One region of the Clostridium gelidum genome, then DNA from elsewhere that is predicted to be linked to it. Evidence: a T-box and tRNA genes for the amino acid it is inferred to sense, from the RefSeq annotation. Region 1 holds a T-box; the other holds one or more tRNA genes.
What was found. The T-box of region 1 lies ahead of alaS (alanine--tRNA ligase). A T-box ahead of a tRNA ligase gene usually reads a tRNA of that ligase, here a tRNA-Ala.
Positions count from the first base shown of each region.

Region 2: it has a tRNA-Ala gene. The T-box ahead of alaS (alanine--tRNA ligase) is inferred to sense a tRNA for this amino acid. The anticodon was not compared.

Region 1 covers NZ_AP024849.1:4,665,026-4,668,536, forward strand. Annotated here, with positions in the region: gene alaS (alanine--tRNA ligase) at 1-1,418, opposite strand, end outside; T-box leader at 1,612-1,790, opposite strand; gene psyc5s11_RS21475 (AI-2E family transporter) at 1,968-2,996, opposite strand; gene psyc5s11_RS21480 (PRC-barrel domain-containing protein) at 2,977-3,477, opposite strand.
Region 2 covers NZ_AP024849.1:12,638-16,148, forward strand. Annotated here, with positions in the region: rRNA gene psyc5s11_RS00045 (23S ribosomal RNA) at 1-1,552, shown strand, start outside; rRNA gene rrf (5S ribosomal RNA) at 1,667-1,783, shown strand; tRNA gene psyc5s11_RS00055 (tRNA-Ile) at 1,794-1,870, shown strand; tRNA gene psyc5s11_RS00060 (tRNA-Ala) at 1,872-1,947, shown strand; gene psyc5s11_RS00065 (transcription repressor NadR) at 2,304-2,825, shown strand; gene psyc5s11_RS00070 (NAD(P)/FAD-dependent oxidoreductase) at 2,828-3,511, shown strand, end outside.

The DNA of each region.
Region 1 (3,511 bases):
ACTTTAATTTCTGCACTTAAAGTATCATTGTCATAACCATCAAAAACAGTTTCAACATCTGCAGCTATTGCATCTGAAATATTAACATCTGCTCCCATATAGTTAGAAGTCTTTCTTGCACTTCTAGCTCTATCTCTTTGAATTTTCATTTCTTCATGAAAAGCATCTTCATCTAAAGATAAACCTTCATCTTCTAATATTTCTTTTGTTAATTCCATAGGAAAACCAAAAGTATCATATAATTTAAATCCATCTGCACCTTTAAGAACTTTTTTATTATTTTCTTTTAATTCAGCTACGAATCCATTTAATATTTCAATTCCAGAATCTAAAGTTTCTCTAAATTTATCTTCTTCTATTTTAATTACTTTTTTAATATATTCTTTTTTTGCTTCTATTTCTGGATATGCATCCTTTGAATCTCTAATAACAATATCACATAAATTGCAAAGGAAAGCATCTTTAATACCTAATGTTTTTCCATGTCTTGCTGCTCTTCTAAGAAGTCTTCTAAGTACATATCCTCTTCCTTCGTTAGATGGCATTACATCATCTGAAATCATAAAAGTTATAGATCTAATATGGTCAGTTATAAGTCTTAAAGAAATATCTATTTTATGAGCTTCTCCATATTTAACCTTTGCAAGATTTGAAGCTTCATTTAATATGTTTTCTAAAGTATCAATTTCAAATATACTATTTTTTTCTTGCATTATAGTTGCAAGTCTTTCAAGTCCCATTCCTGTATCAATATTAGTTGTTGCAAGCTTTTCATAGTTACCTTTTCCATCTCCATCGAATTGTGTAAACACAAGATTCCAAAATTCAATAATCTTGTCTTCATCTGCTGCGTTTAAAAATTCTTCTGCTGTAGTTACAATTTCAGAAGTTCTATTAAAATGAATTTCTGTACAAGGACCGCAAGGACCTGCACCATGTTCCCAAAAGTTTTCTTCTTTTCCTAATCTAAATATATGAGTTTTATCTACATCTGTAAGAGTAGTCCAATATTCATATGCTTCATCATCATCTAAATATATCGTTACATATAATTTGTCTTTGGGAAGTTCTAAAACATCTGTTATGAATTCCCATGCCCATGGAATTATTTCCTTTTTAAAATAATCTCCAAAAGAAAAGTTTCCAAGCATTTCAAAAAATGTACCATGTCTGCTTGTAATTCCTACATTCTCAATATCACCAGTTCTCACGCACTTTTGACAAGTTGTAATTCTTTTTCTTGGTGGTTGTTGTAATCCTGTAAAATAAGGCTTCAATGGAGCCATACCAGCATTTACTAATAATAAACTCTTATCATTCTTTGGAACTAGAGAAAAACTTTCAAGTCTTAAATGTTCTTTCCCCTCAAAAAATTTCAAATATGCTTCTCTAAGGTCATTTGTTTTTGTAAATTTCATAAACTATTCCTCCAATTTTTTCAGTTAACAATTAACAATGAACAGTTAACAATTAAGGAATATGTTAACTAAATTCCATTATAGAAATCTTCAAATAAAACATTTATCCTTGATTGCCAATCTTTCACGTTAGATTGTAAATTTTAATATTTTTATAATTTACCATACAAAAAAAGCTTTCTCCCTAAATAAACAAAGGGACGAAAGCTGAAATTCCGTGGTACCACCCTAATTATGTATAAATCATATACATCACTTAGTAATTTATAGCTCCTAGGTAGCTTCGAAATACATAGATAAGAAGTTTTCACCAAAGCCACTTCTTCTCTGAATATCTATACTAAATCTACTTTTCCTATTCATCGCTTAATATTTTATTATTTCATCAAAATTATATTTCATATAGCTAATTATGTCAATAACTAACTTAGACATCTTCAATAAGTAATTTTTTATCATTTAATCATTAAAAATAGAAAATTGAGATTTTAAAATATATTAATTTTTTCAAAAACTATTAACTCTCGACTTTCAACTTTTAACTTCCAGCTAAAATAAATAGTAATTTATATCGTCATATAAAACCTTTATTATAACGGCTATAGGAACCACCAACACCATTCCTATTAACCCGCCAAAATTATCCCCTGTAATTAATAAAATTATTATTACAAAAGGATGCATATCTGTGCTATCTCCTGTCATTTTAGGAGCTAAAATATCACCTTCTAATTGTTGAATCACAAACATTCCAACAATCACCCAAAGTGCTTTTACAGGCGAGTCTAAAAGTGCAACTATAACTGCTGGTATTGCACCAAATATTGGTCCAAAATAAGGTATTATATTTAATATTGCATTCAAAATAGAAATCCATAAAGGAAATTTAACTTTTAATGCTAAGAGCAAAACAAATGTTAAGACTCCTACAACCCCTGAGAGTAATAATTGACTTGCTATGTATCTTGTTAATACACTATCTATGTCTTTTAAAATTTTTTTAGTTATTGCCCTTTTTTCTGTTGGCAATAATAATAAACTTTTATTGTATATCTTACTTCCATCGCAGAGAAAATAATAAATCATAATGGGTATAATTGCAAATGAAATAATATTATCACTGAACTTAATTAAATTATCAACGGCACTTTCTGAAAAACTTATCCAAATAGCATTTCCTTTTTCTAAAACCTGGTTATATATTACATTAATCACAAAACTGTTATTTAAATTATATTTTAAAGTTACTTCTTCTAAAAAGCTATTAATATTATCAAATATATTGCTAATATTATGTATTTCATTAAACAAATCAGGTACTATAACTATTATGCAAGTTATAATAATTCCTATAATCATTGCTATAACTATTATAGATGCTGCTCTCTTGCTAACCTTAAGTTTTGCTTCAAGTGCATCTCTAATAGGACTTAAAGTATAAGCTAAAATAAAAGATATAACAATAATATTTACTATTGTATTTATTGAATGGTTAAAAAAGTAAGCTAAAATTAAAGATATAACACATACTAAAATTAATATAGATACTATTAATTTTTTATGCTTTTTTAGTTGCATTATATTGCTCCATATTATGTGGCATTGATTTAAATGAAATGCCTTCATTTCCTGTATACAATATATATTCTTCTCCAAGTATACATCTATTTAAAATAATTATTTGCTTACCTTTTATCATTTTATCTATTAGCCCTGAACTTATTACTATAGCTTTTATTGAATAATCTTGTATATCTATTATTATATCTTCCAGTACACCCTTTATATTACTTAATGTATCAATAACCTCCATATATTTAATTTCTTTAAAAGTTAAACCTTCTCCTTGCCTTATGGAATTTACTATTACATCTTCACCTATATCTATAATATCTTGCATATCTAAATAATTTTTTTTAGAAAATAAGATACTATTAGATACTTTAAAGCCTACAACTTTCCCTTGATAAAAATCTATATATAAATCTTCTATAATTCCAATTTTTTTACCTCTAATATTATAAACTTTTTTGAAGTAGAAATCCCTAGTCTTAAACATCTTCTTCCTCCAGTGCATTAATATAGGCAATGTT
Region 2 (3,511 bases), 1.4 Mb from region 1:
TGTCTTCTCAGGGTTAGTCGGGACCTAAGGCGAGGCCGAAAGGCGTAGTCGATGGACAATTGGTTGATATTCCAATACCACTATTATCGTTATTATCGATGGTGTGACGGAGAAGGATAGGATGTGCTAGCTATTGGATGCTAGTCTAAGCGTTTAGGGAGTTGGGATTGGCAAATCCGTTCCAACAATTCTGAGGCGTGATGGGGAAGGTTCTACGGAACCGAAGTATCTGATTCCATGCTTCCAAGAAAAGCATCTAGAAAGAGAAGTAGTGCCCGTACCGCAAACCGACACAGGTAGATGAGGAGAGAATCCTAAGGCCGACGGAAGAATTGCAGTTAAGGAACTAGGCAAATTGACCCCGTAACTTCGGGAGAAGGGGTGCCTGAGAAATCAGGCCGCAGAGAATAGGCACAAGCAACTGTTTAACAAAAACACAGGTCTCTGCTAAAGCGTAAGCTGATGTATAGGGGCTGACGCCTGCCCGGTGCTGGAAGGTTAAGGGGAATGCTTAGCACGTAAGTGCGAAGGTGTGAACTTAAGCCCCAGTAAACGGCGGCCGTAACTATAACGGTCCTAAGGTAGCGAAATTCCTTGTCAGGTAAGTTCTGACCCGCACGAATGGCGTAATGACTTGTGCACTGTCTCAACTGCAAATCCGGCGAAGTTGTAGTGCGAGTGAAGATGCTCGCTACCCGCGATTGGACGGAAAGACCCCGTAGAGCTTTACTGTAGCTTAGCATTGAATTTCGGTATTGTCTGTACAGGATAGGTGGGAGACTGGGAAATCAGAGCGTTAGCTTTGGTGGAGTCGTTGTTGGGATACCACCCTGATAGTATTGAAGTTCTAACTGGATGCCATGAAACTGGTGACAGGACATTGTTAGGTGGGCAGTTTGACTGGGGCGGTCGCCTCCTAAAATGTAACGGAGGCGCCCAAAGGTTCCCTCAGAACGGTCGGAAATCGTTCGTAGAGTGCAAAGGCATAAGGGAGCCTGACTGCGAGACCTACAAGTCGAGCAGGGACGAAAGTCGGGCTTAGTGATCCGGTGGTACCTCGTGGGAGGGCCATCGCTCAACGGATAAAAGCTACCTCGGGGATAACAGGCTGATCTCCCCCAAGAGTTCACATCGACGGGGAGGTTTGGCACCTCGATGTCGGCTCGTCGCATCCTGGGGCTGAAGTAGGTCCCAAGGGTTGGGCTGTTCGCCCATTAAAGCGGCACGCGAGCTGGGTTCAGAACGTCGTGAGACAGTTCGGTCCCTATCCGTCGCGGGCGTAGGAAATTTGAGAGGAGCTGTCCTTAGTACGAGAGGACCGGGATGGACTGACCTATGGTGTACCAGTTGTTTCGCCAGAAGCATAGCTGGGTAGCTAAGTCGGGAATGGATAAACGCTGAAAGCATCTAAGTGTGAAGCCAACCTCAAGATGAGATTTCCCATAGCGTAAGCTAGTAAGACCCCTTGAAGACTACAAGGTTGATAGGTCAGAGGTGTAAGTATGGTAACATATTTAGCTGACTGATACTAATAGGTCGAGGGCTTGACCAATTATTTAATCAAGTTGTAAAATATACATTAATTCTATATGCAATTTTGAAAGAACAATTCTTTCAAAATGCTTGACATATTATATTTTTATAAGTATAATATTGCTTGTAACAATCTCGTGACGATGGCATAGAGGTAACACTCCTTCCCATTCCGAACAGGACAGTTAAGGTCTATAGCGCCGATGGTACTGCACGGGTGACTGTGTGGCAGAGTAGGACGTTGCGAGGTAAATTAAAAGGGATCTTTAGCTCAGTTGGTTAGAGCAACCGGCTCATAACCGGTAGGTCTAGGGTTCGAGTCCCTGAAGGTCCACCATGGGGGTTTAGCTCAGTTGGGAGAGCACCTGCCTTGCACGCAGGGGGTCAAGGGTTCAACTCCCTTAATCTCCACCATTAGAAGAAACTATGAATTATAATTCATAGTTTTTTTGTTATTTAATTATTTTATTTAAATAATTTAAGAATAAAAGGTACGGATGAAAATTATATTATAAGAATATTTCAAGTTAAATATATTAAGAAAAAATTATAGTTACTATAAATAGCATTACTTTTGGTAATTTTTTAAAGTATAATAATATGTGGTAGCTATAATTATACTCATTAAATCGGAGTATAATTATTAGATGCTATTAAATAATTGAATTTAGATATAATAAATTATTTGAAACAGAATAATGATAAGGATAAAATACAATTTATAAGTATTAATAATATATGATAATTATAATTAGTAATAGGAGGATAGTATGAATTCTGTTGATAGAAGAGAAAGTATAATTAAATTACTATTAGTAAGTAATGAACCAATAAAAGGGAGTGTAATAGCAAGCAAATATTTAGTAACTAGACAGGTAATAGTAAAAGATATAGCAATTCTTAGAGCTAAGGGAGAAAATATAATAGCAACTCCAGATGGATATATAATTAACAAAAAAGAAAATAAAGTTAAAGCAATTATTGCAGTAACACATAATGAAGAAGAAATGTTTACCGAAATGAGTATAGTAATTAAATATGGTGGAACAATTGAAGATGTAATAGTAGAGCATCCGTTATATGGAGAAATAGCAGCAATGCTTATGATAAAAAATTATAATGAATTAAATAAATTTGTTCAAAAATATCAAGAGCAAAAGGCCAGGTTATTATCTGTATTAACAAATGGAGTTCATTTACATACTATATCAGCGGAAAGTGACGATGATATTAATTTAATTATATCAGAATTAAAAAAAAATAATTTTATAGTTTCAGATTTGGAGGATTAATGATGGATTATGATGTATTAATTTTAGGTGGAGGAATAATTGGCTGTGCAGTGGCATATGAGCTTTCTAAATATAATATAAACATAGCTTTAATTGAAAAGGATTATGATGTAGCGAATGATCTCTCTTGTTCCAATACAGCGGTTATTTATGATGGTTCTGAGTCTTATGATGACATTATGGCTAAATTAGAGAATAGGGGAACGAGTTTAATTGAAAAACATTGCAAAAAATTTAATATTAAATATAATAAAGTTGGTGCATTAAGAATTTCATCAAATGAAACTAGATATGATGTATTTGATATAATGTATAAAAATGCTATGGAGCGGTCTATCGAAGGCGTAAATATAATAGAAGGCAATCAAATTTATAATATAGAGCCTAATTTAGGGACAAATATAAATAAAGCTTTGTATTCTAAAAATATTGCATTAATTGCGCCTTATAATTTAGCTGTTTCTTATGCAGAAGTAGCAGCAGATAATGGTGTTAATTTTAGATTAGAAGAAGAAGTTATAGATATTAAAAACATTTCTAAGGGATTTAAGGTGACTACAAATAAAAATAAATTTACATGCAAATTTGTAATTAATACAATTTCAAATGAAATTTCTATTGATAAGCAAAGCAAAACTTATAATGAGATAAATAGTAAAAAAATAAAATATATATTATTTAATGGA